4 regions of the Variovorax sp. J2P1-31 genome follow, and region 3 is predicted to be linked to each of the others. Evidence: predicted binding sites of a transcription regulator. Region 3 holds the regulator's gene; each other region holds the start of a gene.
The links. The regulator sigma-54, encoded in region 3, starts transcription at its own class of promoters, with help from an activator protein. The targets are predictions, from matches to a motif close to TGGCANGNAANCTGCTTT.
Positions count from the first base shown of each region.

Region 1: the regulator sigma-54 is predicted to act here: its motif matches at 1,598-1,615, upstream of QTI20_RS05240 (circularly permuted type 2 ATP-grasp protein).
Region 2: the regulator sigma-54 is predicted to act here: its motif matches at 2,248-2,265, upstream of QTI20_RS28120 (TorF family putative porin).
Region 4: the regulator sigma-54 is predicted to act here: its motif matches at 1,841-1,858, upstream of glnA (type I glutamate--ammonia ligase).

Region 1 covers NZ_JASZYA010000001.1:1,135,706-1,141,486, reverse strand. Annotated here, with positions in the region: gene QTI20_RS05245 (alpha-E domain-containing protein) at 1-23, opposite strand, end outside; gene QTI20_RS05240 (circularly permuted type 2 ATP-grasp protein) at 44-1,570, opposite strand; gene QTI20_RS05235 (LysR family transcriptional regulator) at 1,738-2,649, opposite strand; gene QTI20_RS05230 (tripartite tricarboxylate transporter substrate binding protein) at 2,769-3,770, shown strand; gene QTI20_RS05225 (M14 family metallopeptidase) at 3,772-4,887, shown strand; gene kynU (kynureninase) at 4,929-5,781, shown strand, end outside.
Region 2 covers NZ_JASZYA010000004.1:560,933-566,713, reverse strand. Annotated here, with positions in the region: gene QTI20_RS28130 (ammonium transporter) at 1-1,033, opposite strand, end outside; gene glnK (P-II family nitrogen regulator) at 1,068-1,406, opposite strand; gene QTI20_RS28120 (TorF family putative porin) at 1,469-2,200, opposite strand; gene QTI20_RS28115 (YifB family Mg chelatase-like AAA ATPase) at 2,418-3,944, shown strand; gene QTI20_RS28110 (fumarylacetoacetate hydrolase family protein) at 3,958-5,142, opposite strand; gene yihG (1-acylglycerol-3-phosphate O-acyltransferase, YihG family) at 5,357-5,781, shown strand, end outside.
Region 3 covers NZ_JASZYA010000005.1:180,465-186,245, reverse strand. Annotated here, with positions in the region: gene QTI20_RS29420 (THUMP domain-containing class I SAM-dependent RNA methyltransferase) at 1-413, opposite strand, end outside; gene QTI20_RS29415 (RNA polymerase factor sigma-54) at 481-2,055, opposite strand; gene lptB (LPS export ABC transporter ATP-binding protein) at 2,209-2,997, opposite strand; gene lptA (lipopolysaccharide transport periplasmic protein LptA) at 3,024-3,719, opposite strand; gene QTI20_RS29400 (thiol:disulfide interchange protein DsbA/DsbL) at 3,838-4,488, opposite strand; gene QTI20_RS29395 (SPOR domain-containing protein) at 4,595-5,293, opposite strand; gene argS (arginine--tRNA ligase) at 5,308-5,781, opposite strand, start outside.
Region 4 covers NZ_JASZYA010000002.1:1,538,796-1,544,576, forward strand. Annotated here, with positions in the region: gene QTI20_RS18320 (hypothetical protein) at 1-126, opposite strand, end outside; gene glnA (type I glutamate--ammonia ligase) at 376-1,791, opposite strand; gene QTI20_RS18330 (competence/damage-inducible protein A) at 1,942-2,742, opposite strand; gene QTI20_RS18335 (EI24 domain-containing protein) at 2,739-3,623, opposite strand; gene QTI20_RS18340 (sterol desaturase family protein) at 3,682-4,653, opposite strand; gene QTI20_RS18345 (polysaccharide deacetylase family protein) at 4,682-5,479, opposite strand; gene QTI20_RS18350 (YncE family protein) at 5,466-5,781, opposite strand, start outside.

The DNA of each region.
Region 1 (5,781 bases), on a different contig from region 3:
TGGTCGGCGGTGCGTGACAGCATGTTCGGCTTTTCCTCTGGCGTCAGACGATCGGGGTTTGGGTTTGCGTTTGCGTTTGGCTCTGGGTCGGCGCAGGGGCTGCGGCGGGCGCGCGCGGGCGCCGGTCGGCTTCGAGGATCCAGGTGTCCTTGGTGCCGCCGCCCTGCGAGGAATTGACCACCAGCGAACCCTCCTTGAGCGCGACGCGGGTCAGGCCGCCCGGCACCATCTGCACTTCCTTGGCCGACAGCACGAAGGGCCGCAGGTCGATGTGGCGCGGCGCGATGCCGGCGTCGACGAAGGTGGGCGAGGTCGACAGGCTCAGCGTGGGCTGCGCGATGTAGCCGTCGGGCTTGGCGATCACGGCCTTCTTGAAATCCTCGATCTCGGCCTGCGTCGCGGCCGGGCCGATCAGCATGCCGTAGCCGCCCGCGCCGTGGACTTCCTTGACGACCAGGTCCTTCATGTTGTCGAGCGTGTACTGCAGCTCGTCCTTGTTGCGGCACATGTAGGTCGGCACGTTCTTGAGGATCGGCTTCTCGCCCAGGTAGAACTCGATCATCTTGGGCACGTAGGGGTAGATCGACTTGTCGTCGGCCACGCCCGTGCCCACCGCGTTCGAGATCGCGACGTTGCCCGCGCGGTAGGCGCGCATCAGGCCGGCGCAGCCCAGGGTCGAGGTCGGGCGGAACACTTCCGGGTCGAGGAAGTCGTCGTCGACGCGGCGGTAGATCACGTCGACCCGCTTGGGGCCGCGCGTGGTGCGCATGTAGACGAAGTCGTCCTTGACGAACAGGTCCTGCCCTTCGACCAGCTCGACGCCCATCTGCTGCGCGAGGAAGGCGTGCTCGAAGTAGGCGCTGTTGTACATGCCGGGCGTGAGCACCACCACCGTGGGCTCGGCCGTGGCCGGCGGCGCACTGGCGCGCAGCGTCTCGAGCAGCAGGTCGGGGTAGTGCGCCACAGGCGCGATGCGGTTCTGCGCGAACAGGTCGGGGAACAGCCGCATCATCATCTTGCGGTTTTCCAGCATGTAGCTCACGCCGCTGGGCACCCGCAGGTTGTCCTCGAGCACGTAGTACTCGCCGTTGCCGTCGGCGTCGGGCGCGCGCACGATGTCGATGCCGGAGATGTTCGAGTAGACGTTGTTGGGCACGGTCACGCCCATCATCTCGGGCCGGAACTGCGCGTTGTCGCGGATCTGCTCGATCGGCACGATGCCGGCCTTGATGATCTCCTGCTCGTGGTAGACGTCGTAGATGAAGCGGTTGAGCGCGGTCACGCGCTGGACCAGGCCGCGCTCCATGCTCTCCCACTCGTGCGCGGGAATGATCCGCGGCAGCAGGTCGAAGGGAATCAGGCGCTCGGTGCCGGCACCGTCCTCATCCTTGGCGCCATACACCGCGAAGGTGATGCCGACTCGGCGGAAGATCATCTCGGCCTCCTCGCGCCGGGATCGCATCAGTTCGCCGGGCTGTTTGGCCAGCCATTGGTCGTAGCGCTTGTAATGACCCCGGATCGCAGCGCCCGCATAGGGCAGCTGCTCGTACATCTCATCGAATTTGTGCATGGAACGACCAATCTCCTTCGACATAGCTTAGCAAGTTCAAGGCCAAGCTTTGGGCGATCTTTGCACAAGTGCGACTCATGGGCTTTGAACGCCGTTGCCGGCACGCCGTGGCGATGTCGCGGCCCCCTGCACGCCGTACCGGACGCGCCAGCGCGCGGCGCTCGACCTCAGTCCCGCGCGCGGCGCATGCCCGACGGCAGCGGCTGGGCCTGCAGGCAGGCGATCAGGCATTGGGCGGTGGGCGTGAGGCGGGCGTCGCGCAGGGTCACGATGCTGATCTGCACCGACGGAATGGCCTCGCGCAGCTTGAGCGCCACGACGCCGCGCGGCGAGAACTCCTGCGCGATCAAGGCCCCGGACAACAGGGCCAGTGCATCCATGCGCGTCAGCAGGTGCAAGGCGATGGCGAAGGACTCGCACTCCAGCATGCGGACGGGCGCCGGCTGCCCGTGCGAGGCGAACAGCTGGGCCACGAAATCCTGGTCCGGGGCGTAGCCGGGCGCCACCCAGAGCTGTTCGTTGAGTTCGCGGATGGAGCGCGCCGAGGCGCAGGGATGCTGCTTCCGCGCTGCCACCGTGAGCGACATCTCGAACAGGGGCTGTTGGCGAAACGCCGTGCCCAGCTTGCGCGACAGCGTGTTGGCCACCATGAAATCGAGCGTGCCGTTCTGGAGCTTGCGCAACGCCACCGGCACCGGGTCTTCGTTGATGCTGATGCGCGCTCTGGGCATCTGCTGCTGGAAGCTCTCGAGCGCGCCCGGCAGCACGGTCAGCCCCACGGAGGAGGTCAGCGCGACCGCCACGTGGCCGTTCGCGCCTTCCTTCATGAACATCAGCTCTTCGCGGGTGCGGCGCATGTCCTCCATCAGCAGGCTGGCCCGCACCTGGAAGGCCTGGCCCGCCTCGGTGAGCTCCACCCCGGCGATGCTGCGCCGCAGGAGCGGCACGTCCAGATCGCGCTCGAGTTCGCGCATGGTCCGCGTGACCGCGGGCTGGGACACGAACAGGGCCCGCGCGGCGGCATGGATGCTGCGGTGTTCCGCCACGGCCAGGAAAGTGCGCAGGTGTTGGGGCTTCATGGAGGTCCATTCGGGTGATAACGAAAGCTGATCTTTGGCGCAAAGATTTTGTCTTTTCCGAATCGGCGGAGCTTTATAGCATCGGCCGGCCCCACCCCTGAACTCCCGAAAGAACGCCCGTGAAACTCACACAGATGCTCCCGGTCTGGCTGGCTGCCCTGCTGCTCGCCGCCGGTGCCGTGCCTGCCGCCGCCGACCCCTACCCCACCAAGCCCGTGAACCTGATGGTCCCCTACCCCGCGGGCGGGTCCTCCGACGTGATCGCGCGGGTGATCCACACGCCGCTGTCCAGGCTCCTGGGGCAGCCGGTCCTGGTCGAGAACCTCGGGGGTGCCGGGGGCGCGATCGGCGCGCAGAAAGTGCTCAACGCGCCGGCCGACGGCTACTACCTGTTCCAGGGTTCCTCCAACGAGACCATCCTGGTGCCGCTGGCGAATGCGGCCATCAGGTACAAGAGCGACGACTTCCGGCTGATCCAGATGATCGGCGTGGCGCCGATGGTGCTGATGGCACGCAAGGACCTGCCCGCCAACACCATGGACGAGCTGATCGCGCTGGCGCGAAGCGCCTCGGCCCAGCGCAAGCCCCTGACCTTCGGCAGCGTGGGCTACGGGTCGCTCTATCACATGCTGGGCGAACATCTGGCCGAACGCCTGGGCGTCACGATGACCCATGTGCCGTACAAGGGGGGCGCCCCGCTGATGCAGGACCTGGGCGCCGGCACCATCGACTTCATGCTGGCGCCGATCCAGCAGCAGCTCATCGGCATGACCGAGTCGGGCCGGCTGAAGATCATCGGCACCCTGTCGCCGGCGGGCAAGACCCAGGTGGCGATGCTCAGGAACTTTCCCAGCGTGAACGAGAGCAAGGGCCTCAACGACTTCAGCTTCGACCTGTGGCACGGCTACTTCGTGCGCAAGGACACGCCGGAGGACGTGGTGCAGCGCCTGCACGCGGCGCTGCATACCGTGCTCGCCGACCCGGCGGTGCGCAGCCAGTTGGAGGCGCAGGGCCTGATGGTGGCCCCGCTCACCACACTGGCCGAAGCCTCGCACGGCTATGGCGCCGAGACCACGCGGCTGCGGGCGATCGCCAGCGCGATCAAGCTCGAGGCGAAATAGCATGGCCGCATCGCTTGCCATCCCGGCACTGCTGGCGCATTGCTTCTCCGCGAGCTACGCCCAGGCGCGCGAGCGCTTCCTGGCCGCGGCGCAGGCCGCCGGGGCCGAGCTGCAGTCCTTCGGGCTCGAGGTCCCGGGCGCGCAAGGGGAAGCGCTGGCCACCGACGTGGCGCTGATCCGGCCCGCGGACGCGCGCTCGGTGCTGATCGTCAGCTCGGCGACGCACGGCATCGAAGGCTTCTGCGGATCGGCCTGCCAGTTGGCGCTGCTGGCCGACGCGGGGCTGCTCGCACAGGCCGCGCGGTCGGGCGTCGCCCTGCTGCTGGTCCATGCGGTGAACCCCTATGGCTTCTCGTGGACCAGCCGGACCAACGAGGACAACGTCGACCTGAACCGCAACGCCCAGGACTTCGCGGCCGCACTGCCGGCCAACCCCGACTATGCGGCCTTGCATCCGCTGCTCGTGCCGGCGGTGTGGCCGCCGGACGATGCCAACCGCCGCGCCATCGCCGACCACATCGCACGCCACGGCGGCACGCACTACCGCGACGCGGTCTCCAAGGGGCAATACACCCACCCCGACGGCCTGTTCTTCGGCGGCAGCGCGCACAGCGCATCGCTGCGCACGCTGGCGCATGTGCTGCGCACGCAGGCCGCCGATTTCGCCGACATCGGCTGGATCGACATCCACACAGGGCTCGGGCCCTGCGGGCATGGCGAAAAGATCTTCGCCGGACGGCGCGATGCCGACGAGATCGCGCGCGCGAAGCAGTGGTGGGGCAGCGACATCGCGGTGCCGTTCGCGGGCACCTCCACCTCGGCCGATATCACCGGCCACCTGGCCTCGACGATCTACCGTGCCTGCCCCGACGCCCGGCGCACGCTGATGGCGCTGGAGTTCGGCACGGTGCCGTTCGAGGAGATGGTGGATGCCCTGCGGGGCGAGGCGTGGCTGCGCCTGCACCCGGAGGCGCCGCAGGATCTGGCGCAGCGCATCCGAGGCACCTTGCGCGATGCCTTCCATGGCGACACCGCCGCATGGCAGGGCATGGTCCTGGGCCAGAGCCGGCTCGCCATCCTGCAGGCGCTGCTCGGCCTGGCCTCGGCGCCCGCCTGAGCTCCGCACGATCTCTCTCCCCCCCTTCCATCCGGATCACCATGACCCTCGACGACTGCCGCGCCCTCGACCGCGCCGACCCGCTGCGCGAACTGCGCGCCCAATTCACGCTGCCCACCGACGTGATCTACCTCGACGGCAACTCGCTGGGCGTGCTGCCCGCGGCCGCCCCCGCGCGCATCGCCGCGGTGGTGGCCGAGGAATGGGGCCAGGGCCTGATCCGCTCCTGGAACAGCGCCAGCTGGTTCGACCTGCCGCAGCGCCTGGGCGACAAGCTGGCCCGGCTGATCGGCGCCGCACCCGGCGAGGTGGTGTGCACCGACAGCACCTCCATCAACCTCTACAAGGTGCTGTTCGCCGCCATGAGCCAGGTGCTCGAATACGGCGACGACGCGCGCCGCACCGTGGTCAGCGAACGCAGCAACTTCCCCACCGACCTCTACATCGCCGAATCGCTGTGCCGCGAGCGCGGCTTCACGCTGCGCCTGATCGACAGCGTCGACGCGCTGCCCGCCGCGCTCACATCCGAGGTCGCGGTGCTGATGCTCACGCACGTCAACTACCGCACCGGCGCGATGCACGACATGAAGGCCGTCACGGCCGCCGCGCATGCGGTGGGCGCGCTGACCGTCTGGGACCTGGCCCACAGCGCGGGTGCCGTGCCGGTCGCGCTCAACGACAGCGATGCCGACTACGCGATCGGCTGCGGCTACAAGTACTTGAACGGCGGCCCGGGCGCGCCGGCCTTCGTGTGGGTCCACACGCGGCATGCGGGCCGCTTCGAGCAGCCCCTGTCGGGATGGTGGGGCCATGCCGCGCCCTTCGAATTCACGCCGCACTACCGGCCGGCGCCGGGCGTGGGCCGCTACCTGTGCGGCACGCAGCCCATCGTGA
Region 2 (5,781 bases), on a different contig from region 3:
TCGGGCCGACGAAGCCGGCAGCCGGCGTTACGGCGACCAGGCCGGCGACGGCACCCGAAGCGGCGCCCAGCATCGAGGCCTTGCCCTTGTGCATGCTCTCGCCCAGGATCCACGACAGCGTCGCGGCGGCGGTGGCCAGCACCGTGTTGATGAAAGCCAGGCCGGCCGCACCGTTGGCCGCACCGGCCGAGCCGGCGTTGAAGCCGAACCAGCCCACCCACAGCAGCGAGGCACCGACCATGGTCAGCGTCAGCGAGTGCGGCGTGAAGGCTTCCTTGCCGTAGCCCAGGCGCTTGCCCACCATGTAGGCACCGACCAGGCCGGCGATACCGGCGTTGATGTGCACCACGGTGCCGCCGGCGAAGTCGAGCGCGCCGTCCTTGCCCAGCAGGCCGCCGCCCCAGACGATGTGCGCCATCGGCAGGTAGCTGAAGGTGAACCAGATCACGGCGAACAGCAGCACGGCCGAGAACTTGGCGCGTTCGGCGAAGGCGCCCACGATCAGCGCCACGGTGATGGCGGCGAAGGTGCCCTGGAAGGCGATGAACACGTGTTCGGGAATGGTCGTCAGCGCGCCGAAGGTCTCGGTGGTGACGCCCTTCAGGAAGATCTTGTCCAGACCGCCGATGAAGTTGCCGTCGCCCGAGAACGCCAGGCTGTAGCCGTAGATGGCCCACAGGATGCTGATCAGCGAGAAGATGACGAAGACCTGCATCAGCACCGACAGCATGTTCTTCGAGCGGCCCAGGCCGCCGTAGAACAGCGCGAGGCCAGGGATGGTCATCAGGATGACCAGCAGCGTCGAGGTCAGCATCCAGGCGGTGTCGCCGGAGTCGACCTTGGGAACCGGGGCCGCGGCGGGTGCAGCGGCAGCGGGGGCCGCGGCGGCGACCGGGGCGGGCGCGGCGGCCGGTGCGGCGGCTGCGGGCGCCGACGCGGCGGGTTCAGCCGTGGCCGGTGTCTGGGCGAAGCCGGAGACACCGGCGGTGAGCACGCTCAAGCCGAGCGCCAACGAGACAAGCAGTTTTTTCATGTCGATTGTTCTTTCGTGCCGTGATGCGCTGGAATCAGAGGGCCTCGCGGCCGGTTTCGCCGGTGCGGATGCGCACGACCTGCTCCAGGTTGTAGACAAAGATCTTTCCGTCGCCGATCTTGCCGGTGCGCGCCGCGCCCTCCACGGCCTCGATCACGCGATCGACCAGTTCGTCGGCCACGGCCGCTTCGATCTTGACCTTGGGCAGGAAGTCGACGACGTACTCGGCGCCGCGGTAGAGCTCGGTGTGACCCTTCTGGCGGCCGAAGCCCTTGACTTCCGTCACGGTGATGCCCTGCACACCGATCGTCGAGAGGGCTTCGCGCACCTCGTCGAGCTTGAATGGTTTGATGATGGCTGTGACCAACTTCATGGAATTTCTCCTGGAGATGAAAGGGGGCGGCGCGGCAGCATGGGCCGCGCCTTGTTCTTTGTTCAGAGCGTCTTGCTGAGCGTGACGATGGCGCGTGCCTTGTTCACGTCGCCGAAGAAGGCCTTCTTGTTGGCGCCCTGCACGCCGCCGTAGAGCGCCACGCCGCTGCCGAAGTCGTACGACACGCCCACGGCGTAGTCGACGTAGTTGGGCACGCCCAGGTCCTTGATGTCGCTGGCGAAGCGGGTGTAGCCGACGTTGGCCTTGAGCGTCAGCGAGGGCGCCACTTCCTGGGCGAAGCCGAGGTTCAGGTAGCCGGTGTTCTGGCCCTTGAGGCCCGAACCCGAGTTCTCGCCGGCCCAGCCGAAGTAGTCCTTGGAGATGGTGTGCGAGTACTTGAGCGTCAGCGGGCCGTAGCTTCCGGCGACATAGAGCTCGGTGGTGTTGCCGTTCTTGTTGCCCGGGTAGATGTAGGTCAGCGCGCCCAGGTCCCAGCCGATGCCGCCGGCCGAGAACTTGTAGCCGCCGTAGAGGTCGCTCTCGATGCTGTTGCCCGGCAGCCAGTCGACGCTGGAGTTCCAGTTGCCCACGTACCAGCCGGTCTCGCCGAAGGCGTAGTCGAAGCCGCCCTGGATCGCCGGCTTGACGGCCTTGCTCTTGCTCGAATCCTGGTCCTGGCCGCGGAACTTGTAGTTGCTGGTCAGGGCGACGTTGGCCGAGAGCTGGGCGCTCGCGAACATCGGCAGGGCGGCAAGGGCAGCCACGGCCAGGGCCTGGGCGGTTTTACGGTGCATCATCGAACGGCTCCTCGGGGAATTGGAAGGTAGGGGGGAACCTTCTCAAAGCAGGGAGCGTGCCAAATGCGCCAGACCGCCTGTCACCGGGCTGGCCATCGGGGGAGAAGACGGTTGCGCCGCGTTACCGGCGTGTTTCAAATCCAGGCTGCGCACCAATGTGAGCTGTGCCCCCACGAGGCCGCCACTGCGCACCATGTTGGGGAAAGGGAGCGGAATGAGTCTGTCTTTGGTGCAAAGCCGTGCCTTGCTGGGGCTCGAAGCGGCCAGCGTCACCGTCGAGGTGCATCTGGCCAACGGCCTGCCCAGCTTCACGCTGGTGGGGCTGGCCGAGGTCGAGGTCAAGGAGGCGCGCGAACGCGTGCGCTCGGCGATCCAGAACGCGGGCCTGGAATTCCCGCACAACAAGCGCATCACCGTCAACCTGGCGCCGGCCGACCTGCCCAAGGATTCGGGCCGCTTCGACCTGCCGATCGCGCTCGGCATCCTGGCGGCCAGCGGCCAGATCGATGCCACCCGGCTGGCCGGCCACGAGTTCGCGGGTGAGCTCTCACTCTCGGGCCACCTGCGGCCGGTGCGGGGCGCGCTGGCCATGGCGCTGGCGCTGCACACGCGCGGTGTGGCGACCCGGCTGGTGCTGCCCGCCGACAGTGCGCAGGAGGCCGCGCTGGTGCCCGGCGCCGAGATCTATGGCGCGCAGCACCTGCTCGACGTGGTCGGCCAGTTCCTGGCGCAGGCCGAGGGCACGGCCGCGCCCGCCGCCGAGGGCTGGGCGCGCGTCCATGCGCAGCCCGGCGCGCCCACCGCGCCCGGGCCCGACCTGGCCGACGTCAAGGGCCATGCGGGCATCAAGCGCGCGCTCGAAATCGCGGCGGCCGGCCAGCACGGCCTGCTGATGGTGGGCCCGCCGGGCTCGGGCAAGTCGATGCTGGCCCAGCGCTTCGCCGGCCTGCTGCCGCCGATGACGGTCGAGGAGGCGCTGGAGAGCGCGGCCATCGCCAGCCTCGGCGGCCGCTTCGCCATCGAACGCTGGATGTGCCGTCCGACCGCGAGCCCGCACCACACGGCCAGCGCGGTGGCGCTGGTGGGCGGCGGTTCGCCGCCGCGACCGGGCGAGATCTCGATGGCGCACCAGGGCGTGCTCTTCCTCGACGAGTTCCCCGAATTCGCGCGCGCGGCGCTCGAGGCGCTGCGCGAGCCGCTCGAGACCGGCACCATCACCATCGCGCGGGCCGCGCGGCGCGCCGAATTCCCGGCCCGCTTCCAGCTGATCGCCGCGATGAACCCCTGCCCCTGCGGCTTCCTGGGCTCGGCCCTCAAGGCCTGCCGCTGCACGCCCGAGCAGGTGGCGCGCTACCAGGGCAAGCTCAGCGGGCCCCTGCTCGACCGCATCGACCTGCACGTCGAAGTGCCGGCGATCCCGCCGCAGCAGTTGCTCGATGCGGCCCCGGGCGAGTCGAGCGCCGCCATCCGCGCACGCGTCGCGGTGGCGCGCGAGCGTGCGATGGCGCGCCAGGGCACGCCCAACCAGGCGCTGCAGGGCACGGCGATCGACCGCCACGCCTCGCTGGCGGCCGAGGGGCTGCAGCTGCTGCACGCGGCCGCGAGCCGGCTGGGCTGGTCGGCGCGCAGCACGCACCGCGCGCTCAAGGTGGCGCGCACCATCGCCGACCTGGCGGGCGCCGAGGCGGTGCAGCCGGCGCACGTGGCCGAGGCCGTGCAGTACCGGCGCGCGCTGCGCTGAACAGCGCGCGCTCCTAGAGCAGCCCGCGCTTGGCCAAGTTGCGCATCAACGCCGTGATGCCGAAGGTCCAGCGCGGCGCCTGGTCGGCGTGCACCACGCGGTTGACCAGCGCGCCGAGCTCGGGCGCCGAGATCGTGACCTGGTCGCCCACCACGTGGGTGAAGCCCTGGCCCGGGCCGTGGCGGTCCTGCGTGGGCGCGAACATGGTGCCCAGGAACAGCATCAGGCCGTCGGGGTAGTCGTGGTGCTCGCCGATGGCCTGGCCGACCAGGTCGAGCGGGTCGCGGCTGATCTTCGACAACGAGCTCGAACCTTCGAGCGTGAAGCCCTCCGGGCCCCTGACCTGCAGCGCCACCGTGATGCGGCGCACGTCCTCGATGCCGAAGCCGGCATCGAACAAGCGGATGAAGGGGCCGATCGCACAGGAAGCGTTGTTGTCCTTGGCCTTGCCCAGCAGCAGCGCGCTGCGGCCTTCGAAGTCGCGCAGGTTGACGTCGTTGCCCAGCGCCGCGCCCAGGGTCTGGCCGCGGCTGTTGACGGCCAGCACCACCTCGGGCTCGGGGTTGTTCCAGACCGAGCCCGCATGGATGCCCACGTCGGCGCCGGTGCCCACGGCCGCCAGCACCGGGGCCTTGGTGAAGATCTCGGCGTCGGGGCCGATGCCCACTTCGAGGTACTGCGACCACGCGCCTTGCGCGATCAGCACCTCCTTCACCCGCGCGGCCTCGGGCGAGCCCGGCACGATGCCCGCGAGGTTGTCGCCGAGCACGCTGCCCAGCGCCTGGCGCGTGGCCTCGGCGCGCGAGGCGTCGCCGCGGGCCTGCTCCTCGATCACGCGTTCGAGCAGGCTCTCGACGAAGGTCACGCCGCTGGCCTTGACCGCCTGCAGGTCGCAGGGCGCGAGCAGCCAGGGCTGCGTGGCATCGCGGGCGCTCTCTTCGCTGTTGGCGATCACCGCGTCGAGCGCGGCGATGCGCGGCGCGATGCCGTCTTCCAGCGCCGCGCGCACCGCGACCGCCGGGGCATCGCCTTCGAGCAGCTGGCTCAGGGTGGGCGCCACGCGCGAGAGGTCGTGCAGATGGTCGCCATGCACCGCGACCAGCACCGGCCCGACTTCGGGCAGCCAGATCCGGCCGACCAGCGTGGCGGTCGCGGCGTCGCGCGGAAGGGCGGAGGAAATGTCGAGGGCGAGGGGCATGGTGTGTCTCTGGAATCTTGGAATGGAAGAACGCGACGCGCGCGGACGAAGGCCCGGGCGACGCAGCCCGCAACGATAACGCCTGCTGTTGGACCTGCGAAGCGAGGGGCTTTGGCGAGCCGGTTTGCGCTGCATCATCTCCCGGCTTCGCGCCATGCGCACAATCAACCCTTCTGCGCGCGCCGCACCTCTCCTCTCTTCCGCACCGACACCCATGCTTGGATTCCTCCCCCCGTTCGTCCGCGGCGTCATCGCCGGCCTGCTGCTGGTGATCAACACGCTGTTCTGGTGTGCGTTGCTGCTGCTGCTCTCGCTGGTCAAGCTGCTGCTGCCCTTCGCGGCCATACGCCGCGGCATTGACCCGGTGCTCAACGCCATCGCCACCGCCTGGATCGCCTGCAACAGCGGCTGGATGCGGCTCACGCAGCGCACCACCTGGGACGTGCAGGGCGTCGAGGGCCTGGCCTACCGCGGCTGGTACCTGGTGAATGCCAACCACCAGTCCTGGGTCGACATCTTCGTGCTGCAGCACACGATGAACCGGCGCATCCCGCTGCTCAAGTTCTTCCTCAAGCAGCAGCTGATCTACGTGCCGGTGATCGGCCTGGCCTGGTGGGCGCTGGACTTCCCCTTCATGAA
Region 3 (5,781 bases):
GTCTCGATGCTGGGGCGCACGCCGTGGGCCTTGGCGCGGAAGCGGTCGGCGATCGCGTCCTTGATGCGCAGCGTGGCGAAGTTCAGGCTGGTCAGCGGGCTGTGCTGGGCCGTGGTCTCGATCTTGAAGGTCTGCTGGGGCGTGAACCAGATCTCCCAGGCCACGCCGCTGGCGATGGCGTAGAGGTCGTTCTCGCTGCGGTAGGGCGCATGCGCGAGCTCGATCAGCACGCGCTGCGCGAGCCGGCTGTAGAGGTTGAGCTTCATCGCGTCGCGCCAGGAGCCGCGCACGAACACGCCGCCGCGCGAGGCCATCAGGTCGTCGCCCGCGAGACCGGTCAGGCCGTGCACCTCCTGGGCAAGAAAGTCCTCGACGCCGGCGGCGCAGGGCAGGAAGAGATGGAGCTGGTTCATGGGGTTCGGGCAGACGGAAGGAAGCCCGCCGATTGTCGCCGCTGGCGCGGCGCGTGCCGCTTCGGGCTCAGAGCGCCTTGCGCAGGCTGGCCGGCGCGATGCGCAGCGCCTCGCGGTACTTGGCCACGGTGCGGCGCGCGCACTCGATGCCCTGCTCCTTGAGCATCTCGGAGATCTGGCTGTCGGACAGCGGCTTCTTGATGTTCTCGGAACCCACGAACTGCTTGATCAGCGCCCGCACCGCGGTGCTCGAGGCGTTGCCGCCGGCCTCGGTGCCCAGCGCCGAGCCGAAGAAATACTTGAGCTCGACCGTGCCGTAGGGCGTGGCCATGTACTTGGCGGTGGTCACGCGGCTGATGGTCGATTCGTGCAGGCCCAGTTCGTCGGCGATCTCGCGCAGCACCAGCGGGCGCATGGCCAGCTCGCCGTGCACGAAGTAGCTCTTCTGCCGCTCGACGATGGCGCTGCTCACGCGCAGGATGGTGTCGAAGCGCTGCTGGATGTTCTTGATGAACCAGCGCGCCTCCTGCAGCCGCTGCGACAGGGCCTGGCTGCCCTCGCCCTTGTGCGACTTGAGCGCGCCGGCATAGATGTCGTGCACCCGCAGGCGCGGCATCACCTCGGGGTTGAGCATCACGCGGAACTTGACGTTCGTGCCCTGCCCGGTGCGCGTCACGATCACGTCGGGCACCACGATGTTGCGCTCGACGTCGACAAATCGACGGCCCGGCTTGGGCTCCAGCGTGGCGATCAGCTGCAGCGCGCTGCGCACCTCTTCCTCGTTGCTGCGCGTGAGCGTGGCCAGGCGCTTGAAGTCGCGCCGCGCCAGCAGCTCCATCGGCTGCTTGCAGATCGCGATGGCGGTCTTGCGCACCTGCGCGATCTCTTCGGACTCGCCGGGCTCGGCCAGCGCGCGCAGCTGGATCGCCAGGCACTCGCCCAGGTCGCGCGCGCCCACGCCGACCGGCTCCAGGCTCTGCAGCAGGCCCAGCGCGACCTGGAAGTGGTGCACCAGGCCGTCGAATTCGTCGTTGTCGTCGCCCGCCAGGCCCGAGGCCAGCGCGGGCAGCGAATCCTCGAGGTAGCCGTCGTCGTTGAGCGACTCGATCAGGAAACGCAGGGCGGCGCGGTCGCTCTCGTTGAGGCGCAGGCTCAGCGCCTGCCGGTGCAGGAAGGACTGCAGCGATTCCTGGCTGCGCGCCAGCTCGGTCGCATCGGCGCGCTCGCTGCCGTCGTTGGGGCCGAGGTTGTTGCTGCTGGCCGGCGCGTCGCCGCCCCACTCGCTGTCGTCGGGCGCCATCTCGACGGTGCCGTCGCCCTCCCAGTCGGGCGCGGCCTCGGTCGCGTCGACCGCCGGCGCGTCGGCCTCGGCGGCGGCGCTGCTGCTGTCGGTGCTGGACGTGGCCGACGGGCCGGGCGTGAAGTCGTCGTCGCGCGGCGGCGGCGCGTCGGCGGCATCGACGCCGAATTCCTCGCGCGGCGCCTCTTCGGCCGTGCGTTCCAAGAAGGGGTTCTCGTCGAGCATCTGCTCGACTTCCTGGCTCAGCTCGAGCGTGGACAACTGCAGCAGCCGGATCGACTGCTGGAGTTGGGGCGTGAGCGCGAGATGCTGCGAGACGCGCAGCGAAAGGCCCTGCTTCATGGAAAAATGGCTCCCCCCCAGGCTGCGCGCTTCGCGCTACGCCAACCCCCTACCGGGGGCGGGCCGGCCGCTTCGGGCGGCCGTGCGCGGCGGCCCCCGCGAAGAAGTTCCGCGTGGATGACGGCCACGTTCATCCTGGACCTCGCCGCATGGTCACATCCGGAAGTGCTCGCCCAGGTACACGCGGCGTACCTCGGCGTTGTCGACGATCTCCGAAGGCGTGCCTTGTGCCAGCACATGCCCGTCGCTGATGATGAACGCGTGATCGCAGATGCCCAGGGTCTCGCGCACGTTGTGATCGGTGATGAGCACGCCGATGCCGCGGCCCTTGAGGAAGCTGACGATGCGCTGGATCTCGATCACCGCGATCGGGTCGATGCCGGCGAAGGGCTCGTCGAGCAGGATGAAGCGCGGCTGCGTGGCCAGTGCGCGGGCGATCTCGACGCGGCGGCGTTCACCGCCCGACAGCGCCAGCGCGGGCGAGTCGCGCAGGTGGTCGACCCGCAGTTCCGCCAGCAGTTCGTTGAGCCGCTGCTCGACACGCGCGCTCGACAGCGGCGCCTGCTTGCCGTTGGCGTCGGGTTCGCGCTGCAGTTCGAGCACGGCCCGCACGTTCTCCTGCACCGTGAGCTTGCGGAAGATCGAGGCTTCCTGCGGCAGGTAGGACAGGCCCATGCGCGCGCGGCGGTGGATCGGCATGTGGGCGATCGGCTCGCCGTCGATGCTGATCTCGCCCGCATCGGCGCGCACCAGGCCCACGATCATGTAGAAGGAGGTGGTCTTGCCGGCGCCGTTGGGGCCCAGCAGGCCCACCACTTCGCCCTTCTGCACGTCGAGCGACACGTCCTTGACGACCTGGCGGCTGCCGTAGCGTTTCTGCAGGCCGCGCACCTGCAGCCGGCTGACCGACGGATCCGCCACGCCGGTCCCGTCGACCGACATCCGCCCGGTGTTGACGCTGCCGTCCGTCACGGGCGGGGTTCCGCATCGAGCGTGGTGCTCGGGCGCAGGCCGCGGCCCGGCGCGGGCGTCGGGGTGGCGGGTGCGGGAGCCGGCGCGGCCGACGATTTGGCGGCCCCGGATGCCGCGGCGCGGGGCGTGAGGATGGTCCGGACCCGGCTGCCCGGGGCACCGGCGGTCACGCTGGCGCCCGGTGCCGCGCTCGCGCCGTTGACGGTGAAGGTGTCCTTGCCCTGGTCGTAGACGATCAACTCGCCGCTGCTCTCGTCGTTGGGCGTGGCGCCGATCAGCCGGCGCATCACCGCGCGGCGGATGAACTTCACGTTGTCGGCCCGGCTGTCGTATTCGATGACCTCGCCCTCGCCTTCGGTCCACTCGTCACCGGGGGTGTCGCGCTTCTGCTTGTAGTAGGCCAGCTTGCCCGGCGCCGCCGTGACCACGCCGTACTGGTAGCCCTCGGGGTCCTGGCGCACGTCGATGCGCGCGCCGCGGATCAGGATGGTGCCCTTGGTCACCACCACGTTGCCGGTGAACACGCTGGTCTGCTGGAGGTCGTCATAGCGCATGGCATCGGCCTCGATGTTCATCGGCTTGGTCCGGTCGGCCTTCTCGGCCAGGGCCGGAAACGCGGCGCAGGCCAGCATCAGCACGGCAGCGCCGGCGCGCAGGAGGGAGAGGAGTGGGGAGGTGGGGCGCGAGGTCATAGAGGCACGAAACTTGCTCGATCATTGTATGCGGCACGGGGCGCCGCATCGGTTGCGCAGACGAAAAAGCCCGCCGAAGCGGGCTGGTTCCGGGCGGAGCCGCACAAAGCGCGGCGCTTCAGGACTTGCGCGCTTCGGCGATCAGCGCGTTGGTGACTTCCAGCGCACGGTCCAGCGAGCCGGCCGTGTCGCCGTCGATGTACCAGCGGCCGGCCACGCCCAGCGCAGGCACGCCCGCGACCTGGTAGTCGGCCGTGAGCTGGGTCGCGCGCTTGGCCTTGCCGGCCACCGAGAAGGACTTGTACAGGTCGGCGAACTTCTTGGCGTCGAAGCCGGGCTGCTTCTCGAACCAGGCCACGATCGCGGCATCGCCGAACACCGGCTGGCGCTGCTGGTGGATGGCCTGGAACAGCTTCATCTGGAACTCGTCGACCTTGCCCATGGCTTCGAGCGCGTAGTAGAGGCGCTGCTTGGGTTCGGTGTCGTTGCCCACGAAAGGCACGGGGATGCGGCGGAACACCACGTCGGCCGGCAGCTGCTTGACCCAGGTCTCCAGGCGCGGCTCGAAGGCGGCGCAGTGCGGGCAGTTGTACGAGAAGAACTCCACCACCTCGACCTTGCCCGCGGGCGTGTCGACCGGCGCCCGCTTGCCCAGCACGATGTAGTCGGTGCCGGCCTTGGGTGCGCGGCCCTGGGCCTGCACGCCGGTGGCGGCGAAGGGAAGCAGCGCCACCGAGGCGGCGGTCAGCGAAAAGTCACGGCGTTTCATCATCAAAGGTTCTCCAGTGCGGCTGACAGAGCCGCGAGACCGGTGCGGAGTTCCCGCACCGAAGAAATCGAGGACGCGCGCATCGCGGTGAACCGCGGGCCTGGGCCTATCGCTGGACGCGCACGAGATTGGATTCGAAGCCGCCGCCGTCGAGGCGCGACTTGAGCCGGTCGGCATCATCCTTCTTGTTGAAAGGCCCGGCGCGCACACGGAATACCGTGCGGCCGGCCTGCTCGCGCTCGGTGATCCGGGCTTCCACGCCCATCAGCGACAGCTTGGCGCGCTGGGCCTCGGCGTCCTCGGTGGTGCGGAAGGCGCCGGCCTGCACGAAGTAGACGAAGGGATCGGGTCCGTCGCCGACGGTGCCGACCGGGCCGACGGCACCGGCGCGCGCGCGCGCCAGATCGCCCAGCGGATCGGCCGAGGTCGAGGGCTTGGCGACTTCGGCCGGCGACACGGTGCGCGGCTTGGCCGGCTGCGCCGTGCCGGAGGCATCGGGCGGCACCACCACCGGCACCGGGCCGGTCGAGGGCGGATTGAGCGGCCCGGCCGAGGCCGGCTGCGAGGTCTCGGGCGGCGTGGCCGGCCGTGCCGAGGGCTTGCCCGACAGCGGCGCGTTCGGGTTCCAGTCGCGGTTCTTGCGCGCCTCGGCCTCGTCCTGCTCGGCGCCGCCGCGCTGGGTCTTGGTCATGAAGGGGATCGGCACCTTGGTCACGTAGACCGCGATGCCGAGCGCGACGCCGAGCCCCAGCACGATGCCGATGATCAGGCCGATGGCCGTGTTGCCGCGTTGTCTTGTTTTCATGGGTGAGGAAGGGTTCACATCTTGCGCGGCGCACTGACGCCGAGCACCGCGAGGCCATTGTGCAGCACCTGCGCGGTGGCGGCGACCAGCGCCAGCCGCGCCTTCTTGACCGCCTCGTCGTCGACCAGGATGCGTTCGGCGTCGTAGTAGCTGTGGTAGCTGGCCGCGAGTTCGCGCAGGTAGAAGGTCACGTCGTGCGGCGCGAAGTCGGCCGCCGCGGCCGTCAGCATGGCCGGGTACTTGGCCAGGAGCAGCATCAGCGCCTGCGCGGCCGGGCTCTCGAGCGCCGACAGGTCGACGCCCTGCAGCGCGGCCACGTCGCCGCCCCAGGCCGCCAGCACCGAGCAGATGCGCGCATGCGCGTACTGCACGTAGTAGACCGGGTTGTCGTTGTTCTTCGCCACCGCGAGGTCGATGTCGAAGGTGTATTCGGTGTCGGGCTTGCGCGAGAGCAGGAAGAAGCGCACCGCGTCGGTGCTGGTCCATTC
Region 4 (5,781 bases), on a different contig from region 3:
CCTCTGGGCGTCGGCGGCGTTGTTGGTGTATTCGTTGCCGCAGCGCCAGACGCGCTCCTGGGCCTGGGCCGGCAGCAGGGCGGGCGGAAGCATCACCAGCAGCAGTGGAAAAAGTAGTTTCTTCATGGTCCTCGGGAAGTCTGGGCGCGAAGCAAAGGGCATTCTGATGCAATTCGAGTGATGCCCTGCCCCGGTGTTCCCCTCCAATGAAAAAGGACGGCCAAAGCCGTCCTTTCAAATCGCCAGCGCCGCGCCCACCTGGCGCAAGCTCCCTTCGCGAGACACCGAGGAACCGGCTTCGCCGGTCCTCGGGTGTCGCCCCCGGCAGGGGGTGGGACAAGCGACACGCAGTGCGCGAAGCCTGGGGCGTGCCTCTTACAGCGAGTAGTACATGTCGAATTCGACCGGGTGCGTGGCCATGCGCAGGCGCGTGACTTCCTGCATCTTCAGGTCGATGTAGGCATCGATGTAAGAGTCGGTGAACACGCCACCCTTGGTCAGGAAGGCGCGGTCCTTGTCGAGTGCTTCCAGCGCCTGGTCGAGGCTGTGGCAGACGGTCGGGATCAGCGCGTCTTCTTCCGGCGGCAGATGGTAGAGATCCTTGGTCGCGGCTTCGCCCGGATCGATCTTGTTCTCGACGCCGTCGAGGCCAGCCATCAGCAGCGCGGCGAAACCGAGGTACGGGTTCATCAGCGGATCGGGGAAGCGTGCCTCGACGCGGCGGCCCTTGGGGTTGGCCACGAAGGGGATGCGGATCGATGCCGAACGGTTCTTGGCCGAGTAGGCCAGCTTCACCGGGGCTTCGAAGCCGGGCACCAGGCGCTTGTAGCTGTTGGTGCCGGGGTTCGTGATGGCGTTCAGGGCACGGGCGTGCTTGATGATGCCGCCGATGTAGTGCAGCGCGAATTCCGACAGGCCGGCATAGCCGTCACCGGCGAACAGGTTCTTGCCGTCCTTCCAGACCGACTGGTGCACGTGCATGCCCGAGCCGTTGTCGCCGACGATGGGCTTGGGCATGAAGGTGGCGGTCTTGCCGTAGGCATGGGCCACGTTCTGGATCACGTACTTCTGCAGCTGGACCCAGTCGGCGCGCTGGACCAGCGTGCTGAACTTGGTGCCGAGTTCCATCTGGCCGGCGTTGGCCACTTCGTGGTGATGCACTTCGACCGGGATGCCCAGGGCTTCGAGCACCAGGCTCATTTCCGAGCGCATGTCCTGGAAGCTGTCGACCGGCGGCACCGGGAAGTAGCCACCCTTGACGGCCGGGCGGTGGCCCGTGTTGCCGTGCTCGTATTCCTTGTCGGTGTTCCACGAGGCTTCTTCGGAGTCGATCTTGACGAAGCAGCCCGACATGTCGTTCTTCCAGCGAACGTTGTCGAACACGAAGAATTCGGGTTCCGGTCCGAAGAAGGCGGTGTCGCCCAGGCCAGAGGCCTTCATGTACGCCTCGGCGCGCTTGGCCAGCGAACGCGGATCGCGGTCGTAAGCCTTGCCGTCGGCGGGATCGATCACGTCGCAGGTCAGGATCAGCGTCGTCTCTTCGAAGAAGGGATCGATGTTGGCGGTGTTCGGGTCGGGCATGAGCTGCATGTCCGAGGCTTCGATGCCCTTCCAACCCGCGATCGACGAACCGTCGAACGCATGACCCGAAGTGAACTTGTCTTCATCGAAATGCGACACCGGCACGGTCACGTGCTGCTCTTTGCCACGGGTGTCGGTGAAGCGGAAGTCGACGAACTTGACCTCGTTTTCCTTGACGAGCTTCAGTACATCGGCGACGGTCTTTGCCATCAATTTCTCCTGGTTGAAAGGGTAGTGGTTGGAAATACGTGTGCAGGGGAATGCAGGTTCTGTGCCATTGCGGGGCATCCCCAACGCGGCTCTTTTGGGGCTGGCGCCCCGTCAAAGCGATAAAAAAGCGCCAATTTGGTGCAATCCATCCTAACGCACCATCTCGGGGCCGAGGCGCGCGTCAAAAGCGTGCAGGCCGTCGATCAGCTGGCGATAGGCGGCTTCGAGCCGGTCCGAGGCACCCTTGACGCCCAGTTCGATGTGGCGGCCGTACTCGGGATGGTCGACGCTGGGCAGGCTGAACACCTTGACGCCCTCGTGCGCCGCCTCGATGGCCAGCATCAGCGGCGTGAGGGTCGCCTCCATGGCACCGAAGACGATCACCGACTTCTCGGCCGCCTGGCCCTGGGCGAACAGCGGCGCATAGCGCTCGTCGAGCACCGACTCGATCATCGGCCAGGCCATGACCGGGAAGCCGGGCACGAAGTGCACGTCGCCCACGCTGAAGCCCGGGATCTTGTTGTAGGGGTTGCGGATGATCTCGGCGGTGGCCGGGAACACGCCCATGTTCAGGCGGTGGATGTTGTCCGGGCGCTCGGGTTCGTAGACCGTGCCCTGCTCGCGCGCCGTGTCCTGCATGCGTTCGCGGATCAGCCGCTCGGCCTCGGGGTGCAGCACCAGCGGCACGCCCAGCGCGGCGGCCGCGCACTGGCGGGTGTGATCGTCGGGCGTGGCGCCGATGCCGCCAGTCGAGAACACGATGTCGCCCGAGGCGAAGGCGCGCGCCAGCGCGGCCGTGATGCGCTCGGGCACGTCGCCCACGTACTCGGCCCAGGCCAGCGAGAGGCCGCGCGCGGCCAGCAGTTCGATGACCTTGGGCATGTGCTTGTCCAGGCGCTTGCCGGACAGGATTTCGTCGCCGACGACGATCAGGCCGAAATGTCGATTCATGGGATGTCCGATCGGATGGAAGGACCGGGCACCGGCGCGGTCTCTTCGGAAGAAGAAGGAAGAAGGGGCGGCGGCACCGCGGCCGCGCGCTGCAGGCGCAGCTGGGCCAGCGCGTCGAGGCAGTAGTGGGCGAACCAGAGGGCCGAGAAGGCGAACACCAGCGTGTAGATCCAGATCGCCAGCGGCACCAGCACGAAGAAGGCGGCGGCGAACAGCAGCCCCGACGCCCAGACGATGCTCGGCGCGGCACCCAGGTAGCCGCACAGCACGCCGATGGTCAGCAGCGGCAGCCGGTGCTGGCGCAGCAGCGCCTGGCGTTCCTCGGGGTTGGCATGCTCGGCCAGCGCGTCGAAGCTCATCACGCGGTAGGTGAGCCAGCCCCAGATCAGCGGCGGCAGGATCAGCACCAGCGGCGGGATCAGCCACAGCGGCATCGAGACCACCAGCGCGACCAGCGCCAGCACGGTGAAGGCCAGCGAGCGCAGCACGCTGCCGAGGAAGGAGGCGCCCTTCTTGCGCTCCAGCGCCGGGAAGCGGCGCTCGGCCACCAGGCTGGTGAGCGGGCCGGCCATCATGCCGGCGACGATCAGCAGCGACACCAGCACGATCAGCGGCGTGGCGGCGAAGATCACGACCAGCGGCGCCAGCATGGCCGGCACATCGCTGGAGAACAGACCGCCGATCCAGCCCCAGAAGCTCGACAGCATCGGCCAGGCGTCGAGCGCCTCGCGCGTCCAGGCCACGCTGGCGCTCCAGAAGAAGTAGCCGAAGCCCGCCGCCAGCAACACCATCAGGGCCAGCGGCAGCAGCGACAACAGGATCACCCGGGGCCGCATGCAGTAGGCGACGGCACGCCAGAAGGAGTCGAGAAGGAGTGGCATGGGGTGCCGAGGATAACGCCGCCGCGCGACAGCGTCTCGAAGGGCGGCCGCGGCGGCCTCAGCCTCGGCCCGCCAGCCGGCGCAGGCCCTGCCACTGCTGCGACCAGAAGCCGCGGCCGTAGTCGCGCACCCGGCCCTGCGCATCGGGCTCGACCTGGTCGCGGATGCCGGTGGCGTCGTAGCGCGGCTCGAAGTTCACCGTGCGGAACAGCATGTCCCACCAGGGCAGCAGCACGCCGAAGTTGTGGCCCCCGAGCGTTTGCGGTCCCTTCGATTCGTGGCCGATGCCGATCGCATGGTGCAGCCGATGGAAGCGCGGGCTGATCCACAGCCGCTCGCCGAGCGCGCCGAAGCTCCAGCGCAGGTTGGCGTGCTGCAGGCTTTCGCTGAGCTGGGTGAAGGCCACGATGGCGATGAACTGCCCGGGCGCCACGCCGATCAGCTGCGCCACGATCACGATGATCACGTCGTGGATCACGTCGTCGAGCAGATGGTTGCGGTTGTCGCTCCACATGGTCATCTGGCGCTGCGAATGGTGCAGCGAATGCAGGCTCCACCACCAGTTGAAGCGATGCTGGCCGCGGTGGATCAGGTACTCGACGAAGTCCAGCACCACCAGGTACACCGCGAACGCCACCCAGGGCACGTCGGTGACGCCGGGCCAGAGTTCGTCCAGGTGCAGCGAGCCCCAGCCGGCGCCGCGCAGCAGGCCCAGGCCGTCGTCGAAGAAGGGCTGGAGCACGAAGAAGATGCCCAGGCGGAACAGCCCGAGCCGGTGGATCAGCGTGTAGAGCACGTCGGTGCGGATCGCCCGCCGGTCGACCACCGGCTCGACCGGCTTCCAGCGCTGCAGCGGCCCGATGACCGCGATCAGGATCGCGATCTGGATCAGGCCGACCAGCAGCCAGCCGGTGGCGTCGAAGGCGTCCTCGACCCAGCCGCCCAGGCCGACCGCGTAGACCAACGGCTGCACCACGGCCTCGAACAGCCATTGCTGGCAGCCTGCAAAAAGATCAGTCAACCATTCCATACCGGGTCCACGGGGACGTTCAGGGGCGTCAGGGGTGTGAGGCGATCCAGGCAGCGTACTGCGGATGCTGGCGCAGCGTCTGGAAGCAGAAGCCCTTGGCCTTCAAGCCGACGATCAGCGGCTCCAGCACGGCCGGCGCCCAGGGGTCCTGGCGCGACCAGATGCCCAGGTGGGCCAGCAGGATGTCGCCGCTGCGGATCTTGTCGAGCGCCTGCTGCAGCAGCTTCTCGTTGCTGAATTTGTCGCTCGGCAGCTCGTCGCCCAGGAAGCCCGCGGGCGCCCAGCCCACGTGTTCGTAGCCGCAGGCCTTGGCGGCCGCCAGCAGCTTGGGCGAGGTCTTGCCGCCGGGGGCGCGGAACAGCGGCAAGGGCTTCTTGCCCGTGATGTGCTGCAGCCGGTCGCTGGCCTTGGCGATGTTCTCGCAGTACCTGGCCGCGCTCCAGGTGAACTCGCGCCCGGCCAGCGCACCGGCCGAAGGCCGGATGCGGAACTGGGGGTCGGTGCCGCGCACGTCGCCGCGCCAGTAGACATGGTCGTAGGTGTGCGAGGCGAACTCGTTGCCCTCGGCCGCCCTCGCCTTCCACCAGGCGGCCCAGTGGTTGTCCAGGCTGTCGCCGTCGGTCTGCGTGCGCTCGGCCGCCGCAAAGAAGGTCACGCGCACGTCCTGGCGCTTGAGCACCTCGGCGATCAGCGGCGCCACGCCCATGTGGCCGGTGTCGAAGGTCAGGTAGAGCGGTTTTTCGCACTTCGTCTGCGCCAGGGCGCCGGTGCCGATGCACAGCGCCAGCAACCCGGCGACGACGCGGCGGCGCTCAGCGCTTGGCATGGTCCAGGGTCCACACGCCATGCGGCGAGCGCCCGACATTGACCTGCCGCACGACCTTTCGGCTCACCAGGTCGATCACGCTGAGCTTCTTGGCCCAGCGCGAGGTGACGTAGAGCGTCTTGCCGTCGGCCGAGAGGTCCATGCAGTCGGGGCCGCCGGGCACGGCGTAGCTCTCGATCACCTGCAGGGTCTTGAGGTCGATCCGGCTCACGGTGTTGGCCACGCGGTTGCTCACGAACACGCTCAGGCCGTCGCCGGCCGAGCGGAAGGCATGCGCGCCCTTGCCGGTCGGGATCTTGCCG